2 regions of the Thermosynechococcus sp. B3 genome follow, and region 2 is predicted to be linked to the other one. Evidence: riboswitches for the same ligand, from Rfam matches in the RefSeq annotation. Region 2 holds a riboswitch; the other holds the start of a gene.

Region 1 (16,147 bases), 910 kb from region 2:
AATCTTGATATTGTTCAGCATGGTGTCCATGGCTTTTTAGCTTCTACAAATGAAGAATGGGCAACTGCCCTTGAAACCTTAATTCAAAATGCTGACTTGCGCACTAGGATGGGTCTTGCAGGCCGTCGCCGAGTTGAGCAGCACTACGCTCTTCAAGTGACAGCACCCAAATTGGCGCATCTGCTAGAGTCTGTAGTAGCCAAAGCTCAAGGAGTCCTCTAAGGCTTATGTGTGGCCTAGTTGGTTTTCTCAACGCTGCCTTTTTAGGTGACTGGGCAGCAACTATCCGCAAGATGAATGGCACCCTTTCCCATCGCGGCCCTGATGATGAGGGAGTCTGGATAGATGAGGCGGCAGGTATCGCCCTAGGCCACCGTCGTCTAGCAATTCTTGATCTTTCCCCCGCAGGACATCAGCCGATGGTTTCTGCTTGTGGCCGTTATGTCCTCGTCTTTAATGGTGAAATTTACAACCACCTTGAACTGCGTCAGGAGTTAACAGCCCTTGGTGCAGCCCCCCCTTGGCGCGGACATTCCGATACCGAGACGCTACTGGCGGCTTTTAGCCATTGGGGCGTGACCACAGCCCTAGAAAAGCTAGTTGGCATGTTTGCCCTTGCCCTTTGGGATCGCAAGACTCGTACATTAACCCTAGCTAGGGATCGCATAGGTGAAAAGCCCCTCTACTACGGTTGGGTCAATGGAGCCTTGGTTTTTGCCTCAGAACTCAAAGCGATTCGGGCTTACCCAGCCTTTGCTAACTTGATTAATCGCGATGCCTTAGCGCTGTATTTCCGCTATAGCTGGATTCCGGCTCCCTACAGCATCTATGAACATATCTGGAAGTTACCAGCAGGTACCTATCTCCAGTGGTCTGCTGAATCTCTCAGACCCAACATTCAAGGGACACCTCAAGCTTACTGGTCACTGCAAACCGTTATTGAAAAAGGGCTGACTCACACCTTTCAGGGGACAGAAGCAGATGCCGCTACTGAATTAGAGTATCTCCTGCGGCAGAGTTTGCAAGGGCAACTGTTGGCAGATGTTCCCCTAGGGGCTTTTCTATCGGGGGGAGTAGATTCTTCAACCGTTGTAGCCTTAATGCAAAGCCTTTCTTCCCAGCCCGTTAAAACATTTAGCATTGGCTTCTATGAAGATGCCTATAACGAAGCCCAATATGCTAAAGCAGTTGCCCAACACTTGGGTACCGATCACACTGAATATTACCTTACAGGTCAAGAGGCGCGGGATGTCATTCCCAAACTTACCCACCTTTACGACGAACCCTTTGCTGATTCCTCTCAAATCCCTACCCATCTTGTGTCAATGATTGCGCGCCAAGAGGTGACAGTTGCTTTGTCCGGTGATGGAGGGGATGAACTATTTGGCGGATACGTACGGTACCTTTTGACCCCTGCAATTTGGGGAAAAATAGAACGCTTGCCGAAACCAGTGCGCCGCACCCTTGCATCTTTGCTGAAAAAACTATCCCCTAGACAATGGGATCAGCTTTTTGGGGGACTCAGTATCTTTCTGCCTCAGAATTTAAGATATACAACCATAGGGGATAAAATCGCTAAGCTGGCTAAGCTCTGTGAAATGACCTCTGACAAAGAAGTCTATCTTTCTTTTCTATCACTGATTGATTTACCTTCTCAGTTCGTCCTTAATAGTCAAGAACCATTATTAATCCAAGAAAAGCTTGACCAACTGAGCCATCAACTGCCTTTTGAATCCTATATGATGGCACTTGATTTGCTGACCTATCTCCCCGATGACATTCTTGTCAAGGTCGATCGCGCCGCCATGGGAGTGAGTCTTGAGACCCGTATTCCTTTTCTAGATCATCGAATTGTTGAGTTTGCTTGGACACTCCCCCTTGAGATGAAAATCAGACAGCGGCAGGGCAAGCAGGTACTCCGTAAACTTTTGTATCGCTATGTCCCGCCGCCTTTGATTGAACGCCCTAAAATGGGGTTTGGTATTCCCCTAGCTCAGTGGTTGCGTTCTGAACTGCGAGACTGGGGAGCAACTTTGTTGAACCCAAACCGTCTTCAGCAGGAGGGCTACCTACACCCTGACCTTGTTTGGCAATACTGGCAGGAGCATCAAACAGGAAAACGCAACTGGGCAGGACAACTATGGGAAGTATTAATGTTTCAGTCATGGTTAGAGCGCTGTTTCTGAATATCTAGCCCTAGCATATGTTTCCCTATTTCTTTGTTTTCTTACTCACGCTAACACCATCGGTTATAGAAATGCCGAAGTGGTATTGGGTATTTCTTTTTAGTATTTATGTCGCTTTTATTGGTCTGAGATTTGAAGTTGGTGGAGACTGGTTTCAGTATATAGATGTACTAGAAGCTTCTAGATATCAGCCATGGGTAGGCTTTGAAGCTCTACTTGGTGACCCTGCCTATCACTGGATTAATAAGATTGCTGCTGCTCTTAATCAGGAAATTTATTTTGTAAACTTATGTGTTGCAGTGATTTACACAAGCTGTTTATTTGCTTTTTGTCAAAAACTGAAAAATCCTTACTTGGGTTTAACAGTTGCTTTCCCATACTTAACGACTGTTGTAGCAATGGGCTATACTCGCCAAGCAGGAGCGATCGCTTTAGAGCTACTAGCGTTAATGGCATTAGAATCCAATAAAAAAATAAATTCAATTCTGTTTTTTATTTTGGCATTACTGTTTCATAAGACAGCAATATTTCTGATATTAGTGCCGATATTAATGTTTTTATTTGACGTACTAAAAACAGGAAAAATATAGCCATTTCGAAAGGAGATGAGATATTTTCAAGAGGGATAAGCTATACTCAAAGAGTCATGAATGTTACTCAAGAATATGAGCTATAGCTTGGACTTACGAGAGCGGGTTGTCTCCTATATCAAGCAAGGTGGCAAAATCAGTGAAGCGACTCAAATTTTTCAGGTGAGCCGCGCCACTATCCATCGCTGGCTGAAGCGAGACGACTTAGCCCCCACAGTTGTCCCCCGTCGTCCTTGGAAGCTGGATTGGGCGGCCTTAGCAGCCGATGTTGCTGCCCATCCCGATGACCGTTTAATCGACCGTGCCCAGCGATTTGGCGTTCAAGTTTCCACCATTAGTTATGCCCTCGCCCAGATGGGCATCACCCGAAAAAAAAACAGATGCGTTACCAAGAACGGTGTGAAGAAGAGCGGCAAGCGTATCAACAGCAGCTCGACACATGGGTAGAGAGCCATGGGGAGGAAACGGTAGTCTATATCGATGAGACGGGGTTTGACTCTCGAGTAGAGTGTGAGTATGGGTGGTCAGCGCGAGGCCAACGAATTGATGGAGAGCGAGCGGGGAAGCGTCAGAAAAGAGAGAGTTTAGTCGCAGGACGGTATAGACACCAGAAAGACTTCATCGCCCCAATGCTGTTTTGCGGATACTTGAATGCGGTAGGGTTTGTGAGCTGGCTGAGTCAGTACTGTTTGCCGGCATTAAAGAGACCTTCGTTGTTGATTATGGATAATGCACCGATTCATCCGAAAGGGGCGATTCAGGAAGCGGTCAAAGCGGCGGGTCACGAGGTGTTATTTTTACCGAAATACTCTCCTGATTTGAATGTAATTGAGCACGACTTCAGTGCGCTGAAGCGAGCGCGGATGTATGCAGGGTCAAACAGTTCGATTGATGAGGTGATTCGCAAGTATTGTGCTGGATAATATCTCATTCTTGATTGGAATAGCTATAATTAATATTCTACTTGTGTTAGCATTATTATTGATAGCTCTATCTGGTGCAATTGCAATTACTAACATCAGCGATAGATTTTTAGTTCACTATATCGGAGCAGGGATGTCATCTTCAGGTGCTTTAATTCGACTATCCATGAATCTCTTACCTGCAACTATTTTTTTAATCGAATACTATACAGGGCATAATTTCTTTAGAACTTCTTCAAAAGTTTATCTTGCTTTATCTTGGCTAGTTATTTTTTCTTTTGCACTCTTGCTGACAGGTTCTTCAACTGCTGCCGATCGCCTTGCGCTGTACCTAATACCTATTCAGATCTATGTTCTAGGAAATCTGCCCTACCTCTTTCTGACTCAAAGCCGAGAAATATTTTATCGATGGATGCTTCTAGTACTTGGTTACAGTTTTTTAGTATTATGGGTATGGCTGCAATTTGCTGATCATGCTTTCGCGTGGTTACCCTATCGCATGTATCCTTTTATTTAAGATGGCAATCAAAGATCACTATAGAATACCCAAGCTAGATGGGTTGTCATTGATATTGCTTTGCAACAATGCTCAGATGTTAATTAATTTCAGAAGAGATTTGATTTTAGAATTAATTCATAGAGGTGCTGAGGTTCATTGTTTAGCTCCAGATTATACAGAAGCAGAAATTTCAAAACTAAATGAAATAGGTGCCAGATGTCATCATTTTTACCTTGTTCGTAATGGCACAAATCCTTGGCAAGAAATTAAATCTCTCTTCTCTATTATTAAAACAATAAAAAAAATTAATGCTGATAGTCTCTTGGCTATTAGCTCGAAGCCAATTATTTGGGGATTACTAGCCTCGAGATTTGTTGGTATAAAACTCCGCTTTGCATTATTCACGGGCTTAGGTTATGCATTTACTCTTGACCATCAATTAAAATCAAGAAAATTGAAGAGTATTCTCGTTTTTTTATACAGGATATGCTTACCTATTGCGGATAAAATTATCTTTCAAAACAAAGATGATTGTCATGAAATTACTCAAGCATGTGGCCTAAATCCTTGTAAAACTTTAATCATTAAAGGGACAGGCGTTAATCTTCAAGAATGGTCGTATTGCGAGCCTTTTTCTCGTCCATTAACATTTACTTTAGTTGCAAGATTACTCATTGAAAAAGGAGTATTAGAGTTTTTAGAGGCATCTAAATACTTAAAAGCTCTGTATCCTCAAGTTCGATTTTGGTTAATTGGTGGACTAGATAGCAATCCGGGGAGCTTATCTGAAGCACAAATTAAGGAATTTACAGAGCTTGGTATAGTTGAGTGGTTTGGCTTTGCTAATGTCAAAGAGTATCTACCCAGTACTAGTGTGTTTGTCTTACCTTCCTACTACCGTGAGGGTGTTCCCCGCAGTACGCAAGAAGCAATGGCTATGGGTCGACCAGTGATTACTACGGACGTGCTAGGCTGCCGTGAAACGGTTATTGACGGCTATAATGGTTACCTTATTCCGCCTCGGGATGTGAATGCTTTGATAACTGCAATGCGGAAATTTATTGAACAACCTAGTTTGATTCCTTCAATGGGGTATCATAGCTATCAAATGGCTTTGGACTTATTTGATGTCAAAAAGATTAATGCTCAATACCTCAAATTGCTCAGTTCATGTTAGTTTTATTAGGATATTGCAACTCTTTTCAAAAAAGTGAAAGATGCCGAAATTAGCGAAGGTGAGTGCATGATGCTTAATTTTTCTGATACTTTTAAGATTGCTGTGATTGGCTTAGGTTATGTTGGTCTTCCTTTGGCCGTTGAATTTGGCAAGAAGTACTATACTATTGGTTATGATGTTAATAGCCAACGTATCGCTGAACTTAAGCAGGGATATGACAGAACAGGAGAAGTCAGTGACACTGATTTGCAAGCGTGTTCCTTGCTAATGTACACAACCGATCTCGAAGATTTAAGAAAATGTAATATTTTTATTATTTCTGTCCCCACTCCAATAGATTATTACAAAGTTCCAGATCTTGAACCTTTAAGAAAAGCTTCCAAGAGTGTTGGTCAGATTTTATCACCTCAGTCTATAGTTATCTATGAATCTACTGTTTATCCGGGTGTAACAGAAGAAGTTTGTGTTCCCATCCTTGAGCAGGAATCCAAACTAAAATTTAATCAAGATTTTTTTGTTGGTTATAGCCCTGAACGAATAAATCCGGGGGATCATAACCATCGTTTAACCACAATTAAAAAAGTTACCTCTGGTTCAACACCTGAAGTTGCTGATTTAGTTGATCGCCTATATGCATCAATTATTCCAGCGGGAACACACAAGGCAAGCTCGATTAGAGTGGCCGAAGCGGCAAAAGTAATTGAAAATATTCAACGAGATATTAATATTGCTTTTGTGAATGAGCTATCTATTATTTTTCACCTATTGGGCATTGATACAGAAGAAGTGTTAGCTGCTGCAAGCACAAAATGGAATTTCTTGCCCTTTCGTCCGGGATTGGTCGGTGGCCACTGTATTGGCGTTGATCCCTACTATCTAACTTACAAAGCAGCAGCTTGCAATTATCACCCTGAACTGATTCTGGCTGGTCGCCGTATCAACGATAACATGGGCTTTTATGTAGCAGCGCAATTTCTGAAGTTACTCGTCAAAAAGGGAATTGACTTACCTAATGCTCGTGTACTTGTTATGGGACTAACCTTTAAGGAAAATTGCCCCGATTTACGCAACACACGTGTCGTTGACATTATCAAAGAACTGCAAAGTTATGGCCTAGAGGTTGATATTTACGATCCTTGGGTAGATCCCCAACAGGCCAAGAGAGAATATGGAATTTCCCTTATTGAAGAGTTATCTCATCAGTGGGACGGAATCATTATTGCTGTTGCCCACCAGCAGTTTCATGAAATGGGTAGTACTGGCATTCGTGCTCTCTTGAAAACACCGGGAGTTCTTTATGATGTGAAGTGGGTATTATCGAAGGAAGATGTGGACGGCCGCCTTTAGCTACTTTTTGTCATTTGAGGAATCAAGATGGATATTTTGGTGACGGGTGTTGCTGGGTTTATTGGCAATGCAGTAGCACTGGAACTACTTAAGCGGGGCGATCGCGTGATTGGTCTCGATAATCTCAACAACTACTACGATGTCAACCTCAAGAAAGCTCGCCTTGAACGCCTCAACCCCTTCACGGCAAGTGAGCAATTTGTATTTAGAAAAATCGACCTTGTAGATCGCGCAGAGTTGAACCAACTCTTTACAGACTTTGCCCCGCAACGGGTCATCCACTTAGCAGCGCAAGCGGGTGTACGCTACTCGATTGAGAATCCCTTGGCCTATATTGACAGTAATATTGTAGGTTTTATCCACATTTTGGAAGCCTGTCGCTACCATCAGGTAGAGCATCTCGTCTATGCCAGCACCTCAAGCGTCTATGGTGCCAATAAAAAACTACCCTTTTCTGTTCACGATAATGTTGATCACCCCTTGAGTCTCTATGCGGCCACCAAGAAAGCCAATGAACTGATGGCACATACCTACAGCCACCTCTATGACCTGCCCACTACTGGACTGCGCTTTTTTACCGTCTATGGCCCATGGGGGCGCCCCGACATGGCACTCTTTAAGTTTACGAAAGCCATTTTGAATAATGAACCGTTGCCTGTCTTTAATTATGGTAAGCATCGCCGCGACTTTACTTACATTGATGACATTGTCGAGGGGATTCTACGGGTGCTGGATCGACCTGCCACACCCAACCCTTCATGGAGTGGCGAAAATCCTGATCCGGCCACTAGTCTCGCACCTTGGCGTGTTTACAACATTGGTGCCCACCGCCCCGTCGAACTCCTACGGTATATTGAACTTTTAGAAACCTATCTTGGGAAGAAAGCGCAGTTAAATCTTCTGCCTCTGCAACCGGGCGATGTCCCCGATACCTACGCGGATGTGCTCGAACTTAGGGCAGACACAGGCTACGAACCCACAACTCCTGTTGAGATAGGTGTACAGCGATTTGTCCACTGGTATCGTGAGTACTATGGTACCTAACGAGTTGAGTTTGCCCTATGTCGAGTGAAAATAACCATCTGTCTTTGCCCTCTGAAGCCGCTCGGCCAAGTTTGTGGCAACCGCAGCCAATTGATAAGGTGACCATTGATCAAGTACTTCGCGGGCTGAAGCGGCGCTCAGCAGTTGGCATCTTGGCAGGTGCACTAGTCTCAATTGGCTTTTTGGGATACTCTTACCTCTTTTTGAGAAGCTATCGACACTCTGTGTTGGTGCAGGTTGAACCTATCCAATCCCCAAGCGCCCGGCCAGGAACATCTTTAGAGTCACTCCGTCAGCTTTCTCCAATATCCCTGCCCCTTTTGTCAGGTGAAACAAAAGGTGATGTGGCAACTTTGGTTCAGGTACTCAATAGCGATATCGTTTTGCGTCCAATTTATGAGAAATTTTTAGTAGCAAATCCTGATCTAGATCCAAAACAATATTCGTATCAATCTTTTATTAGATCCTTAAAAATCCAGCCAGCGAAAGCAACCTCAGGTAAGAGCCTACTAGATCAGTCAGGTCAAAAGATTATAGAAATCCAATTTTCTGCAAAAGAAAAAGAAAAGATAGAATCACTCCTAGGAATTCTTGTTGAAGAATTAAAAAGATTTAGTGAAGAAGAAAAGGAGAACCAAATAGCGGATAATCTGCGCTATGTTAACCAAGAAATTCAGAAGACCCTGAGTCAAATTGACGATCTAGAGGATCAACTTAACCAATTTCGCTTTCAGAATCAGGTAGTACGACCTGACTTAGTTGCTTCCCAGTTGAACTCTGTGAACTCTGGAAGCAGCAATCTTGAAACGTATCTTAGCCTTTTGGATAATTTGATCTCTGCAAGAAATGAAAATAGAGTAAAACTGGAGTCGGCTCAGGCAACGTTTAACTCCCTCGAAGCACAGTTAAGGTTGTCTCCTGCTGAGGCACTTGCTGCCGCCAATCTAGCTGCTTCTCAAAACTATCAGGAGTTGCTAACAAAATTAACAGAAGCAGAAACTAGGCTGGCTGGGGAGCAGGCCAAGCTGAATGAAAACTCACCGACGGTGCAAGCGCTACAGGAAGAAAAGCGACTACTGCTAGAGCAGGCCAGACAGCAAGCTCGACAGATTACGATTAGAAATCAGGATCAAGTTCGTCAACCCGAAACGCTGATTGGTTATCAAAGTGCCGTTTCTGAGTCTCTAATCGCGAAGTACATAGAGACCAGAATTGAGCTTGAAGCGCTGCGGAGGGCGGATGCTGAATTAAGCAACCAAATTCAGACCACTGAGGCAGAGATATCGCGAGTAATACGCCTTGCCAATCCTTACCGCAAGATGGAACAACGTTTTGCAGCAGCACAGGAAGCTCTGAGGTTATTACTGCAAACTCGACAGTCCCTCCAGCTGCAGATTGCGCAACGGGACTTCACATGGCGAGTCCTCTCAGATATTGACAACAAGGAAGAATATCAGGTAACCCCGCGTTTATTACGGGCACTGGTGATAGCCTTAATGCTGGGGGGAGTGTCTGGGCTGCTTTTGGCCCTAATCCTCGATTGGTTGGATGATCGCTTTCTGGAAGTGGAGCAAATTCGCCAACAAACCCCCTTACCGATTCTTGGCGAGATTCCTCTGACGAAGACATTTGATCAATTGGCCTTTAGTCGCCTAGAAACACCGTTGACGCTCTGGGGATTGCAGCACCGTTTGCCGAGTGCCACACCTGCTTTTAGGGAAAGTTTTTACTTCCTGTTGACGCAGCTAGAGTCGTTGGGATTGCCCCGCTCTTTGGCAATAACGGGTACAGTGGGCAAAGAAGGACAAACGACCCTTGCGATTTACCTTGCGGTTGCAGCAGCGGCGATGGGAAAACGGGTCTTACTGGTGGATGCCAATTTGCGTCAGCCCAGCATGCATCAAGGACTTGGCATTCCCAATGTCGCAGGCCTAGGGGAGTTGTTGCAAGGGGAAATGCCTTTTCCCCACTGGTTCAGTCTTTTAGCAAATCGTGCGGAAAGACTCTGGGTACTGACGGCGGGTCAGGTTCAGCAAGAGCCGATGATACTGCTGAGTTCTGCGCGGTGGTTTGATTTCTTGGAGGGCGCTAAGGATACCTTTGACTGCGTGATTCTGGATGTGCCGCCGATTTTGGCTGCTGCGGAGGCGCATCGGGTTCTGGCAGCGGTGGAGCGGGCCCTCTTGGTTGTGCGCTTAAAGAAAACGCGACGCGAAGCCTTTGCTCAGGCCCTGCAGGCTTGCGATCTGAGCTTACAGCAAAAGCTGCTTGGGATTGTCGTCAATGGTGTAGCTGTCAACCACCGAGATTTCAGAGGTTATCAGAACAGTGCTGCTGAGTCAGCGGTGGCACCCCTCTCTATCTAAGGTTTCACATCTCCCTTTCGGGGGACAAAATAGCCATTAAAACAGGCCCAAAGAGTAGGGCATGGGCAGCTAAGGTGAGGCCTGTCCAAAGCAGGGGAAACCAGCGCCAAACTCCTGCTTCTAGGGGCGGAAACAGGGCATAGGCTAGCCCGATGAGTGTCGGCGGTAAAATGATGAGCAAAATAGCTAACACAAGGGCAACAACGGTGACCTGAGAAGAGGGGCGGTGGAGCGATCGCCAGCCTGTACCTGTCCACTGCCAGCGAAAAGCGATCGCCCCATCTTCAAGGCGAGCCGTTTGGCGCTCAGGATCAAGGGTAAAAATGTGGCGGCAAAAGTTACAGGCATGGGTTTCCATGAGCACCATGGGGACAATTTGGCCATGGCGGCAAATAGGGCAGGGGTAGATGCCATGGCGCTCAAGGGGCTTAGGGAGTGGTTCCACCATGAACCTCAGCGGTCTGGGGGTGGAGGCGTTGTTGCTGGAGCCCGCGATAGAGACGATTGAGGGCATTCATATAGGCATGAGCCGAAGCAACAATAATATCCGTATTGGCGGCATGGCCCGAGTAAATGCGATCCCCGTGTTGCAGGCGAATGGTCACCTCGCCGATGGCATCAATTCCCGCAGTCACTGACTGCACGGAATACTCAATGAGGCGATTGGGAATTTGCACCACGCGGTTAATGGCACGATAGACGGCATCCACAGGGCCTGTGCCAATGGCGGCATCTGTCAGCTCCTCACCACTGGGCAGACGGATGGTTACGGTGGCGGTGGGGCGGGCGCGATCGCCACAGGAGACCTGCACAAATTCCAGCTGGTAGCCTTGAACATCAATGGCTTGGGTTTCATCTTTAACAATAGCTTCCAAATCCCAGTCGGTGATTTCTTTTTTCTTATCGGCCAGATCCTTGAAGCGCAAAAACGCCTTGTTGAGTTCCGTTTCACTGAGTTCAAAGCCCAGCTCGCGCAGGCGGGTGGCAAAGGCATTGCGACCAGAGAGTTTGCCCAAAACAATTTGATTGTCGGCTAGGCCAATGAGCTGGGCGTCCATGATTTCATAGGTTTGCTTGTGCTTGAGGACGCCATCTTGGTGAATGCCTGATTGGTGAGCAAAGGCGTTGGCACCGACGATCGCCTTATTGGGCTGAATCAGCATGCCCGTTAGATTTGAAACCAAGCGGGAGGTTTTGTAAATTTCGCGGGTGTTGATATTGGTCAGGGGTGCTTCTGATTCAGGGGGACGGCCAAGGAAGGGGTTAAAATACTGCCGCCGCACATAGAGAGCCATCACCAATTCCTCAAGGGCAGCATTGCCGGCGCGCTCCCCAATGCCGTTAACCGTACACTCCAGTTGCCGTGCCCCATTTTTCACAGCCTCAAGGAAGTTGGCAACGGCCAAGCCTAGGTCGTTGTGACCATGGACTGAAATGACGGCACGATCAATATTCGGCACGTTTTCCTTGATGCCTTTGATCAGGGCACCAAATTCGGCGGGGGTGGTGTACCCCACGGTGTCGGGAATGTTAATTGTTGTGGCACCGGCGTCAATCACCCGCTCCAAAACTTGATAGAGAAACTCAGGATCCGAACGCCCGGCATCCTCAGGGGAAAACTCAACATCATCCACAAAGGACTTGGCATAGGCCACCATTTCGGGGGCAATTTCCAGTACCTCAGCGCGGGTTTTCTTCAGTTTGTACTCTAGGTGAATGTCCGAGGTGGCAATGAAAGTGTGAATGCGGGGATAGTAGGCGGGTTTGAGGGCTTTTGCGGCGGCTTCAATATCTTGGCGGGTGGCACGAGCCAAGCCACAGATCACAGGCCCCGTTTCGGTGCCCACGGTTTCAGCAATCCGCTGTACGGCTTCAAAGTCGCCGGGACTGGCAAAGGGAAAGCCTGCTTCAATAATATCCACCCCCAGTCGGGCCAGTTGACGGGCGATCGTGAGTTTTTCATCCACATTCAGCGAGGCACCCGGAGACTGTTCACCGTCCCGCAGGGTGGTATCAAAAATCAACACCCGATCAACGGTCTGGGGAGGATATTTAATGCGCATAGACAAGCCCCATTCAAGCTTGAGAAAGAGTAGCAATTATTTCTACTCTAACATTTTCGCTGGGAAGCAATGTCTAGGGAACTTGCCAAATGCGTTGGTGATAACTGGGCAAGTGATCCAAGTCCACGGTTGATCCATGGTGATGGTGATGCCCCCCGTGATCATGGCTGTGGGAGGGGTGCTCATGATCCTGATGATGGTGGTGATGATGGCTATGGCCTGCCACCAAGCGGAATTTGCAGGCTTCACAGTTCATGGCCACCTGCCCCGTATGGGTTTCAATTTCCCGCTGCCGCGTGAGATAAAATAGTTGCGGATGCAGGCCAATTTCCGGTAGGTTCACGTATTCAACACTGGGATAGGCAGCTTGGGCTTCTGCGGTAAGGGTATAGATTTTCTTGACTAATGCCCCTGTAAACATGAAGTGGGGCAGGACAATGACGCGGCGGGGCTGGTAAAGATTCGCCCGCCCAAATCCTTCGGGTAGGCGGGGATGGGTAATGCCAATAAAGCAGACCTCAACGGTTTTGTAGCCACTGCCTTCCCAGAGCATGCGGGCTAGCTTAAAGACATCGCCATTGGCATCGGGATCACTGGAGCCGCGTCCCACCACTAGGAGAACGGTTTCTTCGCGGCCAATGCCTTGGGGATTAAATTCTGGTGAGTCCAAGCGTTCAAGGCGCGATCGCCACAGGGTTAAAATTTCGGGGGCAATGCCATAGTGGCGGCCATAGTGATAGCGCAATTGCGGAAACGCCCGCCGTGCCCAATCCAACTCATTGGTGACATCAAACTTATTGTGGCGAGCAGCAAAGAGTAAAACTGGCAGCACTGACAAGTCTGTATGACCTGCAGCAACACACCGGCTGAGCACATCAAAAATCGAGGGTTCCGTTAACTCCAGAAAACAGGGAAAAACAGGCCGGCAGGGATCCAGTTGATAATAGGCTTGGGCAAAGTCCAAAAATGCTTGGCGACCTTCCGGATCGCGCGTCCCATGACCGACGAGTAAAAGCGGTCGAGATTGGGGGAGAGGGGGTAAATCGAGGCTAAAACCGAGGGGATTGAGAATGGAATCGTTGAGCGTAACAACCACGTTGAAACTCCATGCCCGTGCGACGCAGGCAAACAGAGTGAACCACAGCAAGTAGGCATTCTGGCTGAGGGGGGTTCCCCATCACAGCTGCGGCACAGCACCAGACTTGCACTGGATTTTCCCTACAGGCTGCTCTTCACAGTGAACGTTGCCAATTGTAACGAGATTCTCAGACCCCTGTCTATGCGGGGGGTGGGCACATTAGGGACTTATAGCGCCGCAGCATCGAGAACGCCAATGGTCTGGTTGTAGATGGCTTGAGCTTCTTCGGGGGTGTTGCCAATGCTGACGAGTCCCAGCTTACCAAATTCCGAGAGTGCCCCCATGAGGTGAAAGACAGTGCCCGTTTCGGTGCTGGAATCAAAGTGGAGATGGTAGCGGGCAATCATATCTAAGAGATCATTGGGCAGGAGGCCGCGATAGTGGGGTTGGCAGAGGTTATCGGAGGCAATGTAATACTTGGGACGGCGGTGCTTGCTGTAAAACAGTCCAGAGGCTAGCTCATAGTGGCCATCGGTGAGAAACTTTAGGGTCATGAAGGGGTGCGTGGTACCACCCTTGCGCAGGTTAATTTCAATGGCGTAAAGCTCCCACCCTGCTGTTGTCTGGGTGGCAACAACGTCCACACCAAAACAGCCGATCACCCCCTGCTGTGCCAAGTACGTCCCTACCTTTTGCCCCAATTCTTGGAGTTGTTGGCGATAATCGGCATGGGCAGGAAATTCACAGCCAATGAAAATTTGACCTGTGGGGGCATTGAGTAACTGCTCATGGGTGGAGACAATTTCAACACTGCCTTTGGGGGTAATGCAGCCTTGGACACTGGGCGATCGCTTGACAGCACCTTCCACAAAGGCTTCGACAATCCCCCCCAGATCCATAAACCGCTGCCGATAGGAGAGCCAAGTTTCATTAGGCGCCTGAAAGACCATCTCCTCTAGGCTATTTTCAATCCGTTGTAGATGATCGGGGGTGTGTGGGCTGCCAAGGGGGCGCAGTGGGCGCAGATCAAGAAGAGCATTGCCTTCTCCGGAAAAAGCCTCATTGAGTTTCACCACTACCCGTTGCAGTTCAGGAGATTTCTCTTGGAGGTGAGCGATCGCGCGCACCAGTTCCGGTACCCTCTGCAAAAAACCGCTGCCCATCGGATGGGGAATGCCTGCAGCCGCAAAAAGTTCCCGACTGCCCGCCTTGGTTCCCCAGTAGAGGAGGTCGGGATCCGTCGAGTAGAGGGGAATGCCTAAGCGTACCGCCAGTTCCCGCTCCAAAGGGGTGGAGTTAAAACACACCATGTAGGCTTGGTTGGGACGCAGGGCTTGACGAATACGCTCCAAAAGGCGAGGCCGCTCTAAAATTTTCGCAGTCAAGGGTTTATCGGAGCGATCGTAGGTGGCCAGCAGCAGCAGGCGATCGCGGGCATGGGAACTGGGTACGCCGGGGAGTAAATCCAGATAATAGTCAATAATGCTGGGGTGCAGCGGCTGGGACGTCACGTAGATCATGCGGGTACGCGGATTCCGCAACTGGATCAGCGTATAGAGTTGCCGCTCCTCGTAGTGGGTGTAGCCGGTGATCTTGGCCAGCTCCGGTTGGGGAAAGCTCAGGGAAGGCACCACCACAATATCGCGCTCAATACCGCCGGGACCCTTGGGCAGTTCAGGAATAAACGTTTCTGTCCCGTCCCAGCACTCCAAGAGTCGCGTTTGCAGTTGGCGGAATTCCTCAGCAATTGACATCAAAACGCCCCTATGCCCTTGTCCCTAGTTTAGGGAGTTTGAGTCGCACTCATCGCTTGGGGGTCATCTTGTTCAAACTTTCTTTACTGAGGAACGGTACTTCGTTTGCTCAGCTTCAATAGCCAACAAACTAAGGTTTGCCATCAAGTTCAATGTACCTGACATGCACCTGAGCGGGGCGCAGAACAAAGGGATTTTGCCACTTGCCGGCAGGACTGGGGTACGTTTTTTCGGGATAGGAGAGCAAATCGCTGTAAACGGCGCTTAATTCAATGGGAATACCTGCTGGCACATTAGTCATCTTAAAGGTACATTGACCATCCTGAGCACCAGCGGCAGGACCAGTAGCAAATACCTTGATGGGCGGTAAATTTTGCGGTTTAGCAACAACTCGAATCGCTGAGCAGGCAGCCGGTGCAACATTGCCCATTTGATCGCCAAAAAAAATGCGGCCTTGCAGCGTTGCCGTGGGTAGAGCCAAAGCTCCGCTAGTTTGAGTGAGTGTCCCAGTGAGCAGTAGCAAGGTGGAAAGAGATAAGCGTTTCATGATGTGGCTCACGCTCCAGAGAAGGGGTGATGATTCAATCTTGGCGGAGCCTAGGAAGAATCCCAGTGAAGGCGATCACAGGATGGATGAGAACCGCAGCACAAAACATGAAGCTCACACCACCTGCTGACGCGCGGAGGGGAGAGTGCAGGCTAAACATGTTCAAATTTGGGCATCAGTGTCCCTTGGTGTAGAGATTGTTTCTTGGTGAACGTAGCGCGCTCCAGCAAACACCTCACGGGTGGTGCGGCTATACCAATTGCGAAATGAGGGTCGCTTGAGAACGGGGCGCGTCCAGTGACTGCCGCCCTTGAGGACAAAATGCTCGCCATCAAAGTAGGGCGCAGAATACCCCCGGTAGGGATAGCTCTGGAACCCCGGATAGGGGGCAAAGGGACTTTGCGTCCACTCCCAGACGTAGCCCTGATTCAAGAGTCCCTGCTGAGCAGCAATTTCCCATTCCCGTTCACTGGGGAGACGTTTGCCTTGGAAATGGCCATAGGCTTCGGCTTCGTAGAAACTAAGTCCCCACATGGGTAAGTCTAGGTTCTCAGGAATCGGGTAAAACGGTGA
Region 2 (16,147 bases):
GAGTTTCTCAAAAAAGAGCAAATGAAGCGGGGATATCTACCGGTGGTGAGTCCGCACATTGCCCGTGTGGATCTATTTAAGACCTCTGGCCACTGGCAAAAGTACAAAGAGGATATGTTTCCCCTGATGGCCGAAGATGCTGAGGCGGCAGCCAACGAGCAGGGCTTTGTCCTCAAGCCAATGAACTGCCCCTTCCACATTCAAATCTATAAAAGTGAGTTGCGCTCCTACCGTGACTTGCCCCTACGGTTGGCGGAGTTTGGTACGGTTTATCGCTATGAGCAGTCCGGGGAATTGGGGGGCTTGACGCGGGTGCGCGGCTTTACCGTTGATGACTCCCACCTTTTTGTCACGCCGGAGCAGTTGGATGCCGAGTTTTTGAATGTGGTTGATCTCATTCTCTCAGTCTTTCGCTGTCTGCGTTTAAATAAATTCAAGGCACGGCTGAGCTTCCGCGATCCCAAATCCGACAAGTACATTGGCTCCGACGAGGCTTGGTCAAAGGCGGAGTCAGCAATTCAGCGAGCGGTAGAACAGTTGGGCATGGAGCATTTCTTGGGGATTGGGGAGGCCGCCTTCTATGGGCCGAAACTAGACTTTATCTTTGAGGATGCTCTCGGTCGTGAGTGGCAGTTGGGAACGGTTCAGGTGGACTACAATTTGCCTGAGCGCTTTGATTTGGAATACGTTGCTGAGGACAATACCCGCCGCCGACCAGTGATGATTCACCGTGCCCCCTTTGGCTCGCTGGAGCGGCTCATTGGCATTCTCATTGAGGAGTATGCAGGGGATTTCCCCTTCTGGCTGGCACCAGAGCAAGTGCGCCTGTTGCCCGTGGGGGATGAGCAACGCCCCTATGCCGAACGTGTGGCCGCTCAACTGCGAGAGCAGGGTGTGCGCGTGAGCGTGGATCGCAGTGGCGATCGCCTAGGTAAACAAATCCGCAATGCTGAAACCCAGAAAATTCCCGTGATGGGCATTGTGGGTGCCAAGGAAGTCGAAAGCGAGACCGTGAGTATCCGCACCCGTGCTGCAGGCGATGTCGGCGCCTTGCCGGTTAAACAACTGATCGAGAAACTGACATCGGCAATGAATGCAATGGATGCCGAGATTCAGTGGCAGTAGCTAGAGGTTAACTCATTATGACCTATCCTTTTATATCAATTATTACGGCAACTCTCAATGTCGAAGATACGATTACTCGAACCATTAAAAGCCTTCAAGGTCAAACGGATAAAAACTTTGAATGGATTATTGGAGATGGTGCTTCAACTGATAGTACCATTAGTATTATTCAGTCTACAAAGGGCTTAAATATAAAAATTATCTCAGAACCAGATTTTAGTTTATATCATGCGATCAATAAATCACTTAAAATTGCAAGTGGAGATTATTATCTTGTTTTAGGTGCTGGAGATGTACTAGAACAGAATGCAATAGAGTTGTTTAGAAAAGCTGCTTGCTCTACGAAAGCAGATATACTATCAGCACATGTGTGGTTAGGTAAACGATTAAGGCGCCCTAATAGAGGAAGACCGTATTTGTTTTCAGCCGGAGCCTACATATCTTCCCATGCTGTTGGTACTCTAATTAAAACCGATCTTCATAGGCAACTAGGATACTATTCCTATAGATTTCCAGTTGGCGCAGACTACTTCTTTATCAAAACTGCTATTCAAAATGGCTGTAAGTTTCACGGATGCGATTTTATTGCCGGAGAATTTATGCTTGGCGGTATTTCATCAACTGATAAATTATCAGTTGTATGTGATGTCTTCCGTTTACAGGTAGAAACTGGAAAAAACTTGCTTTTACAAATATTAATTCTTATTTGTGCTTTATTTATTCGAGTTGTTATTCCTAAGTACATACCTTCTCTAATATGGGGTACAAGCAGAAGTGTTAAATCCTTAAACGAAGCTTAATGTCCCCGTTGCGTGGATTGCTGCGTCATCCTACAACTAAGGGATTATCCTCCTTCGTAAAGGTGTTCTCTAGCAACCAGTCCAGCTTTTGCTGCTGTAGTCCCATCAGCTGAGGCTTTAAGTGTGACACGAAGTCTCGGCCAAGTGATACGCTAGGGCTTTCATCGTTCGAAAAATGTTGTAAAAGCCATTGGCTCGCGAGGGGGTTAAGCTGACATTTAGTCCGGTTTGCTGAATAAAGTCAGGTTTTAACTGCAGGATTTCTGCGGGTGTCAACCCACTCAACCCTTCGACCAATAGCCCCACCAATCCCTTCGTCACTTGAGCGTCAGAATCCCCCTGAAAAATCACCTTGCCCTGCTCTAAAGAGGCTTTCACGTACACTTGGGAGACACAGCCGGGCACGCGGTTGGCGGCGACCTTCTGCTCCTCAGGAAATGGCGGCAGGCGCTTTGCAAAGCTCAGCAAGTATTCATAGCGCCGCTTTGGATCTGAGATCTGTTGGAACCGCTGAACAATGCGATCGAGGGAAGCCGGTAAAGGCTGGCAGGCAGAGGGCATATTGACTTAGAAGAACGCTGCTGAGAAAAATGATAACCATTTCTGATTTTACCCTCAGCAGTTGCACAATAACGGCAGCAGTCAACCTAGGGGCAGCTTTTCATGCCAATAGACCGCCGTGCTCTTACCCTTAACTCGTAACTTGTGTTAGCCTTTAATGTACTTACTCGGTTCTGGTGGGGATCAGCCATCAGACGCAAGGGGGAAAGTGCAGTGCAAATCTGCCGCTGTCCCGCAGCTGTGATGAGAGGCACTACTCTCTCAGTCAGAATGCCCGCCGAGTTGTGAATGTCGTTATGCCAACATCTGCGAGGTACGGATGATGTTCTTCATGCTTCAATTTTCATTAATTTGCCTAGGTAAAGACCCCCCCTACCGCCCTTTTCTGGCAAGGTTCCTGCCGTTACTGTAGCACAAGTGATTTTGGAGATTTTCAAGTACCTACAAGCACCTAGAGAAGGGCTCCTCTTGCAGTGACCCACGCTAGGTTCTGCTGATGATGCTGGAAGTGCACTGCTTGTTGGACTGAAAACAGCCAGCTTTCATTGTCTATTGAGAGAACTGTCAAAACTCAGGGTACCATAACAATGACCATTCAGACTGCAACGCTAGGCTACCCCCGTATTGGTAAAAATCGCGAGCTGAAAAAGGCATTGGAAGCCTTTTGGAATGGTAAATCCAATCAAGAAAATTTACTACAAACGGTTCAAGATATTGAATTGGCAAATTGGCAAACGCAACTGCAGGCTGGCATTGATCGCATTGGCGTTGGCGATACCAGTTTTTACGATCCCGTTCTCGACTGGAGTGTCCGCCTCGGCCTCATCCCACAGCGGTATCAAGCCTTTACAGGGTTGGAGCAATACTTTGCAATGGCTCGCGGTCGAGAGGGAATTCCAGCCCTTGAGATGACCAAATGGTTTGACACCAACTATCACTACTTGGTTCCCGAAATGAGTCAGCCTCTTCAGGCAGCAGACTTTAGTGATTTTCTGGGGATCATCGGTCGCGCCCAAAAGGTCTTGGGCGATCGCGCCGTTCCCATGGTGCTAGGGCCTTTAACCCTGCTACGGCTGAGTCGGCTGCAGATGAATCTAGAGGAAGCGTTGTCTTGCCTAGTGGAGCGCTATCTTATCCTGTTGGCTGAATTGAAGAACCTAGGGGTGGTTGAGGTACAAATCCACGAACCTGCCTTGGTTTTTGGGGACACCAACAACTTCAGGGAATTGTATGAATCAACATTTGATGCGCTCTGTCAAGTTGGCTTGCCGATTTACCTAGTGACCTACTTTGATGATCTCGGCGCTGCCTATCCTTGGGTGGTGACGTTGCCCGTAGCCGGCATTAGTCTAGATTTTACCCGTGGGCAGAACTTGGCATTATTGCAGCAGTTTAGTTTCCCAAGGGATAAACAGCTGGGGGTGGGTATTGTGGATGCCCGAAACATTTGGAAAATTTGCCCAGAACTTGTTGTGTCAACCTTAGCAGCGATTCAGGGTATCACAACCAATATCCGGTTGCACCCCTCAGCCTCTTTACAATTCGTCCCCTACGATGCAGCACGAGAAGTGAAGTTACCAGAGCCATTGCGGCGGGTGTTGAGTTTTGCCGAACAAAAGTTGGATGAGGTGGTGCTATTGGCCCAGACGCTGCAGGAGAGTCCCAAAGCCCTTGCCCAGCACCCCCAATTAGCAGAGATTGAAGCCCAGTGGCAGGCCTTTAAGGAATTTAGGCCTGTGAATCCAGTGGTACAACAGCGGTTGCGCAATTTAACCGTCAACGATCTGAAACGGGCTATGCCCTATGAACAACGCCGCCAACTGCAGCCCACCTTACCGCTCTTTCCGACAACTACCATTGGTTCTTTTCCGCAAACCCCAGAAGTGCGGCAATTGCGGGTGAAGCTCAAGCGCGGAGAAATCACCCTTGCGGAGTACCAAGCAGCAATTGATGCTGAAATTGCCAAATGCATTCGATTGCAGGAAGAAATTGGCTTGGATGTATTGGTGCATGGCGAATTTGAACGCACCGACATGGTGGAATTCTTTGGCCAGAAGCTCACTGGTTTTGCCTTTACCGAACACGGCTGGGTGCAAAGCTATGGCAGTCGCTGTGTGCGTCCACCCATTATTTATGGGGATGTAGCGCGAACCGAGCCAATGACGGTGCGAGAGTTTAAGGTGGCGCAATCGTTGACCCAGAAAATTGTCAAGGGCATGCTGACGGGCCCTGTGACCATGATTAACTGGTCTTTCACCCGCACTGATATTCCGCGGAGCGAACAGGCGATGCAGATTGCCCTGGCTCTACGGGATGAAGTGGCCGATTTAGAAGCTGCTGGGGCAAAGATTATCCAGATTGATGAACCCGCTTTACGGGAAGGATTACCCCTGAAGCCGGAACGTTGGCAGGAGTACTTGGCTTGGGCCGTCGATGCGTTTCGGTTGGCGGCTGGTGTGGCTAAGCCAGAAACCCAAATTCATACCCACATGTGCTATTCGGAGTTTGGCGACATTATTCAACATATCGAGCGCCTAGATGCAGATGTGTTGTCCATTGAAAATAGCCGCAGTAACAATGAAACGCTGTTTGAAATTACTGATGCCGGCTATCAAAAGCAGGTGGGCAATGGTGTTTATGATGTTCATAGTCCGGCAGTTCCCACTGTTGAGCAGATGGTTCAGCAGCTGGAGACTGCGATCGCCCATCTACCCAGTGACCAGATTTGGGTTAACCCAGACTGCGGTCTGAAAACCCGTCGCTGGGAGGAAGTGATTCCCTCTCTGAAAAACATGGTGGCAGCCGCCCAGCAATTGCGAGGGGCTCGTCTTACCAACTGAGGATCTGTTGTTGCTGCCAGCGCACCGTTGCCCCCTTAAAATCGCAGGATTTTTCCACCACTCAAAACTGCGTTTCCATTCCTGCGATTAGCGGGGCAATGCTTGTAAGAAGGCTGCCCCATGCCTAAAGACCTGCTCCATGATTGGTAGGGGCACCTGACCTCGGCTGATGGGACATCCGCATGAGTGTGAATCGTACGGGCGATCGCTAGGTCAACAAATCCGCAATGCTGAAACCCAGAAAATTCCTGTGATGGGCATTATCGGTGCCAAGGAAGTCGAAAGCGAGACCGTAAGTATCCGCACCCGTGCAGCAAAAGATGTCAGCGCTTTCCCTGTTAAGGAACTGGTTGAAAAACTCACCTCTGCCATGACTGCGATGGATGCCGATATTCAGTGGCAATAGTGGGCAATTGATCTACAGGGCAGTTGACCTCGCCTTTAATAGTTTGTCAAAATGAGCGGCGAGTGGTTTTCGCGATCGCGTAGCGTACCCTTCGGGTAATCGCTCTAATCAATTCTCTAGGGAACAGAATGACTGAAGCACCGATTTCACCAACAACGGTTTTGCAACAACTGCAATGGCGCTACGCCACGAAGAAATTTGACCCCAATCGCAAAATTCCTGCGGATCTGTGGCAAACACTTCTACAAAGTCTGGTACTGGCTCCTTCTTCCTTTGGCTTGCAACCGTGGAAGTTTTACGTCATTGAGACGCCTGAGCTACGCCAAGCCCTGCTCCCCCACACTTGGAATCAACGACAGGTGGTGGATGCCTCCCACTTAGTGGTATTTGCCATTAAAACCAATCTCAATGCTACGGACGTTGATCGCTACCTTGCACGGCAAGCGGAAGTCCACCAAACCGCAGTGGAAAATCTGCAAAAGTATGGGGACTTGGTCAAGGGCTTTTTGCACTCACCCCCCTACCCCCTCAATGTTGATGAATGGTCAACCCGCCAAGTCTATATTGCTTTGGGTCAGTTTATGGTGACGGCGGCGCTGCTGGGCATTGACACCTGCCCGATGGAGGGTTTCTTGCCCCAAGAATATGATCGCCTTCTCGGTCTACCTACCCAAGGTTATCATGCCGTCGTTCTATGTGCAGCGGGCTATCGAGCGGCCGATGACAACTATGCGACTTTGCCCAAGGTACGCTATCCCCTAGAGGCAGTCGTGGAAGTGCGCTAAGGTTCACGAATTGACCCCGCTGGACATAGGCTAAGCTAGAAATAGCTCGGTACTCGCCTTTGTATGTCTTTGCACACCGATGATCCCATTGACCACAATTTAGTTGATTTAGAAATCGTTCCCGCCAAAGAAGAAGAGCGCTCTGAACCCACTAACATCATTATTCGCGAGATGGGCATTGATGACATTGCCCCCGTGTTTCACCTTGGCGAGGAACTCTTCACCAGTGATCTGTATCCCTCGCTCTATCGCATCTGGGATGAGTGGGAGGTCATTGGTTTCTATAACACCGATCCCGAATACTGTCTGGTGGCCGAGGCGGATTCTCAGGTGGTCGGGTTCATCTTGGGCACCATTATTAGCAAAGCCCCATGGGTGTATGGCTACATTAACTGGCTGGGGGTGCATCCCCACTATCAGCGGCGGGGCATTGCCGATAAGCTGGTGGATAAGCTCATCGAGCGGATGATTGAGGAGGGGGCGCGATTTATGCTGGTGGATACCGATCCGGCCAACACGCCCGCAGTAAAGTTTTTTACCCGTAAGGGTTTTGGCAATCCGCGGCGGCATGTCTTTTTTTCGTTAAACTTAACCAAGCACGAAATCTATGGCCGGCTGATTGCCTACGAGCGCGATCGCTCCGAGCGGTTGACCTATCGCCGTCCCCGCCGCCGCTAGAAAGCTGAAATCTAGATAGTCGTTCCTTGGAGGTGTCTGCCTTGGTGACTCTTTCTTCTGCCCCCTCAGATGAGATTCCTGTTCCTGCCCACATCCATTACGAGCTAGTGCTGCAAATTTTGGAACAGGTCTCGTTGCCCGCCCTCCCTCCCCACTCCAGTGGTTACCAGCAACTCCATAGCGCTGCTATTCATCTACGCAAAGCCCTGCGGCTACAAAAGCAGTTTGAGGAGGAATGGCAATTGAGGGGTGGCAGTGTGGAGTACCAATGGTCGCTGAATCGCGATCGCCCCCCAGCTCAGAGCAAGTAACCCAATCCCAAGAGCAAGCTACTCCAAAAGTGCAGTTGCACCGCAATAAATTTCGAGTTCTTGATCTGCTCAGGGACACTGTGAAATTGCGCCATCCGCTGACACAAATAAATCGCCCAAGGCAGTGAACTCAAAGCCAGCAGTGTTGGCCACGGCAGCATTCCCCAGAGGACAGCGGCCACTAAGAGAGCATAAAAGACGCCACAGGCGCCATAGACCAGTTGAGCACTGCGAGCCGTCCCTAGGCGCACGACCGGCGAACGTTTGCCAGCGGCTAGATCATCGGCCACTTGGTGAAAGTGGGAGCAAAAGAGAATCAGCGTTGTCGTCAGACCATTGAGGATAGCCACTGGCCAAATACTAGGGCTAAAGGTTTGCCCTTGGCTATAGTAGGCAGCAGCGATCGCCAGCGGCCCAAAGCAGATAAAACAAATTGGCTCTCCCAAACCCAAATAGCCCAAACGAAAGGGTGGACCTTGGTAACTATAGCCTAGGGCGCAGCAGAGTAATACCAACCCTAAAACCGTTGCATCCTGTTGCAGCCAACTAATGGCCACAATCCCCAGTAGCCCCAAAAGTAAGCAGAGGTTGCTCAGCCAGAAGATGAGTTGCTTTTTGCCCGTGAGATTGACGACCGAATGGTACTTGTGGCGATCGATCCCCGTTTCGGCATCAAAGACATCATTACTGAGATTCAGCCAGACCAAAATGAGTACGGCTGCTGTTAGAAACAAACCAAACGGCCACCAATGCACCCTTCCCGTTTCGGCGATCGCCACCGCTGTGCCCAGCCAAATCGGCATCACAGCCACACTGTACATGGGAAGCTTAATCGCCGCCCACCACAAACGGGAGCGATCCATCGATTCTGACGGACTAGCCATCTCACCTACACTTGAGTCACCTTCGTCAGCATATCATTGCCGCTTGTGCCCATCGATCGCTTGTTTCGCTGCCCAAATGGCTTGCCGCAACGCTGGATTATTCAGCTTATAGCTATAGATGCCCAAGTCCCGCGCTAAGGCCACCAGTTGTGGGCGAGTCAGTCGCTCTAGCTCCGCGATCGTCAGCGTTTCGATAGTGGGTTGAGGCGGGCACAGTTGGCGTTCAAGGGCGGCCACTTGCTGTTCTAGGGTACTCAGGCGCTGCAAAACCGTGGGACAGGCCATCTCCGTCGGCTGAAGAGATTGTTGCAAAATTTTACGAATTGCCTCACTAAGGGAACCGCATCCCTGCTGCACTTGCCAGCGTTGGAGTTGGCCATAGAGTTCAGCATCTAAACGAAGCGTGATCTTTTTGTGGGGCATGACTGAAATTCCAAAAAAAAACCGACAAACTTACTTACAGTCTGTCGGCTCGTTGTGTGTTCCCTGTTGATGACTCGGATAGTACTGAGTCACTATTTAGTATGACTCATCCCCCGATAGAATGACTGTGACGATGATCACAATTTAGCCGCCTTTTATTGAGTTTCACCAAATTCTCTCATTAGACTTTCCAAATTCCCTATGACCTCTCCCCTAGACGGTACGATTATTTTGCCCGACAACCCCCTGAGCGTCCCCCTACGGCGGCGTTTACTCCATGTGAATGGGATAGGGAGCGATCGCGCCAAGCAACGGCGGGATTTGAACCGCCTTGCCGAACTCACAGCGACTTATCCTTTAGAAGTTCGCGGCATTCACAATCAGACCCATGGTTTCCAAGCAGATCTTTTGGAAAGTTTCCTCGGTAAGGCAGAACTCTATCGTTTTTGGCCCCAGACCCCAGCCCCAGACCCCAGCAAGGATCGCCGCTATGAGTATGCTAAACTTCTTGGCCAACTGGTGACTCAAGATCTGACCGATGATGCGGATATTCTGGCGATCGCCCAACCGAGCCAACTGCAACAGCGCCCCCTCGATATCAACAGCACCGCTGACTTAACGAAACTCCTTGACCTATCGTTCCTACAAAAATTAGGTTGGGGGGATTTTGCCCAGTATCTCTACGGTGCCTTTCCAGCCGGTGCGCCGCGTCCCACCCTGCGGTTGGCCTATGAAATCGTCAAGGGGTTACAGGCGGGAGCCGAATTGTACCTTGTCGCCCATAGTCAAGGGTTAATTATTACTGCCCTTGCCTGCCACATTGTGCGGCAATTGCTGCTGCCGCAAACGAAATGGATGGAGATGGTGCATCTCATTGGCTATGGCCCGGCCATTTTCTTTGCGGATTTGCCGCCAGAGCTACAGCCGCGAACCATCCTAATTCAACACCGTCAAGATGTGGTGGCCGAAACCCTGAGCAACCTCCGGAATGTGGATTTATGGACTAACTTGCAAACCCAGATGGAAAAAGCCATTCACTACGCCGATGATCTGCTGAAAGTGCTCGGTCAAGATAGCCACCACTCTGCCAGTTTCTATTTGGGGTTACAGGACAGCCCCAGCAGCCGGCGATCGGCAGAACTGATACAAATTTTATTAACCCAAAGCTGGACAGCCACCCCCAGTCTTGCCGTCCTTGGGGGCACACGGCTAATCCTTGAACTTTAGCGGATGAGTGGCAGAAGCGGCTATCCTAGTAGAGAGAAAGGAATAGGAAGAAGGACAAAATAGAACGCCAATGAAGGGTCTAGAAAAGATTATCCCCCTAGATGGACGGGATATTAAGGTAGTATTGCAAAAATTTGCCCCCCAAGCGGCCGGTTCCATTCTCATTAGTTCGGGGGAAACAGCTGTCCTAGTGACGGCAAATCGTGCCGCTGCTCGCGAAGGCATTGATTTTTTACCCCTTGTGGTGGATTACGAAGAGCGCCTCTATGCCGCTGGGCGGATTCCCGGCGGTTTTTTACGGCGTGAGGGTCGTCCCCCCGAAAAAGCGATTCTTATTGGTCGCCTGATTGACCGGCCGCTGCGCCCCCTCTTTCCCCAATGGTTGCGCGATGATCTGCAAGTAGTAGCCACGACGGTTTCCTTGGATGAAAATGTTCCCCCCGATGTATTGGCGGTAACGGGAGCCTCGATCGCTGTCCTCTTAGCGCAAATTCCCTTTAATGGTCCAATGGCAGCAGTGCGGGTGGGCCTTGTGGGGGATGAGTTTATTATCAACCCCACCTACAAAGAAATTGAGCGCGGTGGCTTAGATCTGGTCGTGGCCGGGTCTCCCGATGGCGTGGTGATGGTGGAAGCCGGTGCCAATGAGCTGCCCGAAGCCGACATGATTGAAGCCATTGACTTTGGCTATGAGGTCATCCAAGACCTGATTCAAGCGCAGCGGCATCTCCTCAAGGAACTGGGTCTTGATATCGTCAAAGTGGAACCGCCGGCGATCGACCCCACCTTGGAAAACTTCATCTACGATCGCGCCGTTGAACCGGTCAAAGCCATTCTCAAACGCTTTGAAAAGGACAAAAATGTTCGCGATGCTGCCCTCGATGAGGTGCAAGGGGCGATCGCCCAAGACATTGCGGCTCTGCCCGAAGATCACCCAGTGGCTGTGGCGGCAGCGGAAAACCCCAAAGCCCTGCCTACCCTCTTTAAGGCCGTGACGAAAAAACTCATGCGGCAGCAGATTATTGAAGAAGGGGTGCGAGTGGATGGCCGCCGTCTCGATGAAGTGCGCCCCATTTGGTGTGAGGTGGGGGTTCTGCCAGAGCGGGTTCATGGTAGTGCCCTCTTTAATCGCGGCTTGACGCAGGTGATGTCTGTAACCACCCTCGGTTCTCCTGCTGATGCCCAAGCCCTTGATGATCTGCATCCCGAGGACAGCAAACGTTATCTGCACCACTACAACTTTCCCCCCTACTCTGTGGGTGAAGTCAAACCCCTGCGATCGCCCGGGCGGCGGGAAATTGGCCATGGTGCCCTCGCCGAGCGTGCCCTCGAACCGGTCATTCCTCCCAAAGAGGAGTTTCCCTATGTGATTCGCGTCGTGTCGGAGGTGCTCTCTTCCGATGGTTCTACCTCCATGGGATCCGTTTGTGGTTCCACCCTCTCCTTGATGGATGCCGGGGTACCGATCCGTAAACCCGTCAGTGGGGCGGCCATGGGGCTGATCAAGGAGGGCAATGAGGTGCGCATCCTCACCGACATTCAGGGGATTGAAGACTTCCTTGGCGACATGGATTTCAAGGTGGCCGGCACCGATAGCGGCATTACCGCCCTGCAAATGGACATGAAAATTACTGGCTTGCCGATGTCGGTGATCAAACAGGCAATCGAACAGGCACGTCCGGCACGGCTCCATATCCTTGAGAAAATGCTGGCGGTGCTGGACAAACCCCGTCCCCAACTGCCCCCCAGTGCGCCACGACTGCTGACGTTGCAAATTCCCCCCGATATGATTGGCCTTGTCATTGGTCCCGGGGGTAAAACCGTGCGCGGTATCTCTGAGCAATACAACGTCAAGGTGGACATTAGTGAAGAAGGGCTGGTCACCATTACTGCCCCCAATGAAACCAACGCCAAGCAAGCCCGGGCGGCCATTGAGGGTCTGACGCGAAAGCTCAACGCCGGTGATGTCTATCTGGGTAAGGTGACGCGGATTATTCCCATCGGTGCTTTTGTCGAGTTTCTCCCCGGCAAGGAGGGGATGATCCACATTTCCCAGTTGGCGGAATATCGCGTCGGCAAAGTTGAGGACGAAGTGAAAATTGGCGATGAAATTGTGGTCAAAATTCGTGAGGTGGACAGCAAAGGCCGCATTAACCTGACCCGCCTTGGTATTCATCCCGACGAGGCCGAAGCCGCCCGCAGTAGCTCCGTTGTCTAGCCCATGGTCACCATGCCCAAGTCATCACCGCATACGTTCCTCTTGGAGGTGGGAACCGAGGATCTCCCCGCCCGCTTTGTCAGTAGTGCCCTGCGCCAGTGGCACACCCTGATTCCCCAAACCCTCAAGGAACAGGGACTGGAGGGGGAAGTCAAAGTCTGGGCAACCCCGCGCCGCTTAGCCGTACTGATTGAGGGGTTACCGCCCCAGCAACCCGATCAAGCAATTGAAATCAAAGGGCCAGCGGCCAGCGTGGCCTTTCGGGAGGGGGAACCTACCCCGGCTCTATTGGGGTTCCTGCGATCGCGCCAAGGTCGTCTTGAGGAAATTGAAATCCGTCCCACGGAAAAAGGGGAGGTGGTCTATCTCAAGCAAGTTCGCCCCGGCCAACCGACGCCCCAACGATTGACCGAGTTGGCACCACAGTGGATTGCCGCCCTTGAGGGTGCCCGCTTCATGCGCTGGGGGGATGGGGATTTGCGGTTTTCGCGTCCCATTCGCTGGCTAGTGCTGCTGTGGGAGGATCAGGTGCTGCCCTTGGTCTTGGAGAGCCATTCCGTGCGCATTGCCAGCGATCGCACCACCTATGGCCATCGTGTCCTTTCTCAAGGGGCTATTGTCCTCAAGCATGCCCAAGACTATGAAGCTGCCCTTGAAACGGCGGGAGTCTTGGTGGATCCAGAGGTTCGCCAGCAACGGATTCGCGAGCAAATTGCTGCCCTTGCTGCGGAAGCGGGGGGATGGGTGGATTTAGCGGTGCCCCTTTTGGAGGAAGTCACCCACCTCGTGGAATGGCCAACGGCGGTTTTGGGAAGTTTTGAAGCGCGGTTTCTGGCTCTGCCCCTTGAGGTGATTACCACCGTATTGGTGTCCCATCAGCGGTATTTTCCCGTGTACACCGATGCCACTCGCCAAGCGCTACTCCCTGTATTCATCACGATTAGCAATGGCGACCCTGCGGCCACCCCCTTGATTCGTGCTGGGAATGAGCGGGTGATTCGTGCTCGCCTAGCGGATGCCGAGTTCTTCTACAAGGTGGATACGGCACAGCCCCTAGAGCACTATCGTGACAAACTAGCCACGGTTACCTTCCAAGATGAATTGGGATCCATGGCCGACAAAGTGGAACGGCTAACCGCACTAGCTCGCCAAATTGCCACCGCCTTAAATTGTGCGGCTGCGGACGTTGCTGCCATTGAACGCACGGCCTGCCTGTGTAAAGCGGATCTAGTAACGCAGATGGTGGGGGAATTTCCGGAACTGCAGGGCTACATGGGGCAAGTGTATGCCACGGTCTCCGGGGAAGCGCCAGCGGTGGCCACGGGGATTTTTGAACATTATCTGCCGCGTTTTGCGGGCGATCGCCCGCCCCAAAGTCTCACGGGTCAGGTGGTGGGACTCGCCGATCGCTTGGATACTCTAGTCTGCCTCTTTGGTATCGGCCTGTGTCCCACGGGGTCATCAGATCCCTTTGCCCTACGGCGGGCTGCCAATGCCGTGATCACCATTCTCTGGCAGGGGGAACATCACTTGGATCTCCTCGCTCTGCTACAGGAGTCTGCCCAAGCCTTTTGTCGCCAATTTGCCGCCAAGCTCAGTGCCGCTGACTTAGAGCAGGAACTGCGGCAGTTTTTTAGCCAACGGCTGCGAACCTTACTGCAAGAAGAACTCGGCATTGAGTATGACTTGGTGAATGCCGTCATTCCAGAGGATCAGGCGGAGTTGCAGACTCGTGCCCTTAGGGATGTGGTTGATGCCCGCGATCGCGCCCAATTTCTCCAAAAACTGCGCCAATCCGGTGAACTCATGGCCATTTACCCCACCGTCAATCGTGCCGCGCGTTTGGCACGTCAGGGCACCCTAGGAACAGACTGCCTGAATATCCGCGCTGTCAAGGCCAAGCACCTCGCAGCCCCCATTGAAAAGGAATTCTATGCCGCTCTCAAGGACCTCTTGCCAAGGGTGCAACAGGCGCAGGGGCAGCGTGCCTATGGGGAAATTGTGGCTGCTTTAGTCTCCCTTGCCCCCATTGTCAGTCGCTTCTTCGATGGCGAGGAAAGTGTCCTAGTGATGGCAGAGGATGCAGCCGTGCGTGCCAATCGCTTAGCGCTCCTTGGTCTGTTGCGCAATTGTGCAGCCATTATTGGCGATTTTGGGGCGATCGTCCAAATCGAGAGCGTTGCATCCAGCTCATAGTTCTCACAACTTTTGGCAGGAACAAAAGTGTTGCTTAGCTCACAGCGGCAACGCATAATTGAGAGTACCCCAATTGAGAATTGCCGTGGCCTGTTCATCTGAACAGGCGCTCAATTGGTGTTTAGACTGTTTGCGAGAATTACCATGACTGCTGAACCCCCGGCCAAGCGCCCCCGCGCCAAGAAGACCCCAGCGACTCCGCCAACGCCTTCCCCTGAGTTAGAAACCAAATCTCGCCCAGAAATTCTCGGTGTTGCGGCAGCGGGTAGCTCACCGCCCAAGTTCAACGCGGCTCTTGAAGAACCCATTCCTGAGCCAGAAGATCTTCCTTCCCGTCCCCAGCCGATCCCACCCCCCAGTGAACGGATGCAATATCGGGCGATCGGAGTTGTACGCGGTCGCTATGTACCCGCTTCGGAGGCGGAGTTCAACCGCGGGGTGATGATAACCGAGGATGGCGTGGAAATTGAAACCGTCCTCTTGGGGCAGGTGATAAACCTGATTAAAAAATATCTCGACCTGAATGAACCCCACCTCTGGGTGGTCTATCCCCGCACCCGCGACGTTGACAAAGAAGCGGTGAAACTGCACCTGCAAATTGTGGGCGTATGGGAACCGGAGCGCCTGCAACAGGCCAATGCCACAGCAGCGGATCCCGGCGTCAATGACGGCTACTTTTCTGTACGCGGAGAAGTGATCTTCAACTCCCAAGAAAAGAACTTTGTCGTCGTTAAAATTCAACAGTTGCCGCGTCGGCGAGGGGAAAAACCCAAAGCCTTCAAATTGAAACTAGTGGGAATGGTACCCATGAAGTCGCCGGGCTACTTTTGGGACTTTCAAGTGCAGCGACAGGGAACCAGTCTAGTAGTTCAGGAGGCAACCACCGTCGGTATCCTGCCCCCCCGCAAAATCAAGAAGCCCAAGAAAGCCAAGGCACGGCCAGCCCGTCCCCAGCGCCCTCAGCGTCCTAGTTCGCCGCGTCCGACCTCCTTTCGCCCGGTTCGGCGATCGCCCAACCCACCATTGAACTAGCGCCAAGGCATGGCTTGTCGAGGTGTTGTAAATTTTTGTAAATTTGTTGCACTGCCAACAACAACTTAGACACCGTACTTGATCATTTAGCCCACCTACTGCGAGGAACACCATGACGATTCAACTAGGGGGACATCGCACCGCCCGTCGCGCCTACGGTATTGATGAAATTGCCCTTGTCCCCGGCAACCGCACCCTTGATCCCCAACTGGCCGATACCCGCTGGCGCATTGGTACCATTGAACGGGAAATTCCGATTATTGCCAGTGCCATGGATGGGGTCGTGGATGTCACGATGGCCGTCAAACTCAGCCAAATGGGGGCACTGGGTGTCCTCAACCTTGAGGGAATTCAAACCCGCTACGAAGATCCAGCACCGATTCTCGAACGCATTGCCAGCGTCAGTGTTGATGAATTTGTGCCCCTGATGCAGCAGTTGTATGCCCAGCCGATTCAGCCCCACCTCATTGAAAAACGCATTCAAGAAATCAAATCCCAAGGGGGGATTGCTGCCGTCAGTTTAACCCCAGCGGGAGCCAGTCGTTTTGGCGATGTTGTGGCAGCGGCAGGGGCCGATTTGCTCTTTGTCCAAGCCACGGTTGTCTCACCGGCTCACCTTGCCCCTGAGGGGACAGACCCCTTAGACCTTGCTGCTTTTTGT

The links. A riboswitch is a leader RNA that binds a small molecule or an ion and turns the genes downstream of it on or off. The one in region 2 is predicted to bind cobalamin.
Region 1: another riboswitch for cobalamin. It lies ahead of M0646_RS09120 (sirohydrochlorin chelatase); the one in region 2 lies ahead of metE (5-methyltetrahydropteroyltriglutamate--homocysteine S-methyltransferase).

What each region holds. Positions count from the first base shown of each region.
Region 1 is NZ_CP097584.1:1,830,355-1,846,501, reverse strand. It holds gene M0646_RS09175 (glycosyltransferase family 4 protein) at 1-222, shown strand, start outside; gene asnB (asparagine synthase (glutamine-hydrolyzing)) at 228-2,186, shown strand; gene M0646_RS09165 (EpsG family protein) at 2,204-2,776, shown strand; partial or broken gene M0646_RS09160 (IS630 family transposase) at 2,852-3,699, shown strand; gene M0646_RS09155 (EpsG family protein) at 3,689-4,216, shown strand; gene M0646_RS09150 (glycosyltransferase family 4 protein) at 4,218-5,375, shown strand; gene tviB (Vi polysaccharide biosynthesis UDP-N-acetylglucosamine C-6 dehydrogenase TviB) at 5,445-6,722, shown strand; gene M0646_RS09140 (NAD-dependent epimerase) at 6,750-7,766, shown strand; gene M0646_RS09135 (polysaccharide biosynthesis tyrosine autokinase) at 7,784-10,132, shown strand; gene M0646_RS09130 (hypothetical protein) at 10,137-10,580, opposite strand; gene M0646_RS09125 (2-isopropylmalate synthase) at 10,561-12,195, opposite strand; gene M0646_RS09120 (sirohydrochlorin chelatase) at 12,269-13,291, opposite strand; cobalamin riboswitch at 13,324-13,465, opposite strand; gene M0646_RS09115 (peptide ligase PGM1-related protein) at 13,501-15,027, opposite strand; gene M0646_RS09110 (hypothetical protein) at 15,158-15,574, opposite strand; gene M0646_RS09105 (SUMF1/EgtB/PvdO family nonheme iron enzyme) at 15,737-16,147, opposite strand, start outside.
Region 2 is NZ_CP097584.1:924,929-941,075, forward strand. It holds gene thrS (threonine--tRNA ligase) at 1-1,125, shown strand, start outside; gene M0646_RS04720 (glycosyltransferase) at 1,143-1,925, shown strand; gene M0646_RS04725 (SufE family protein) at 2,043-2,486, opposite strand; cobalamin riboswitch at 2,638-2,783, shown strand; gene metE (5-methyltetrahydropteroyltriglutamate--homocysteine S-methyltransferase) at 3,074-5,326, shown strand; gene M0646_RS04735 (His/Gly/Thr/Pro-type tRNA ligase C-terminal domain-containing protein) at 5,496-5,732, shown strand; gene M0646_RS04740 (NAD(P)H-dependent oxidoreductase) at 5,861-6,517, shown strand; gene M0646_RS04745 (GNAT family N-acetyltransferase) at 6,689-7,195, shown strand; gene M0646_RS04750 (DUF5340 domain-containing protein) at 7,240-7,506, shown strand; gene menA (2-carboxy-1,4-naphthoquinone phytyltransferase) at 7,494-8,390, opposite strand; gene M0646_RS04760 (hypothetical protein) at 8,424-8,813, opposite strand; gene M0646_RS04765 (hypothetical protein) at 9,015-10,040, shown strand; gene M0646_RS04770 (polyribonucleotide nucleotidyltransferase) at 10,111-12,258, shown strand; gene glyS (glycine--tRNA ligase subunit beta) at 12,271-14,454, shown strand; gene M0646_RS04780 (hypothetical protein) at 14,599-15,486, shown strand; gene M0646_RS04785 (GuaB3 family IMP dehydrogenase-related protein) at 15,599-16,147, shown strand, end outside.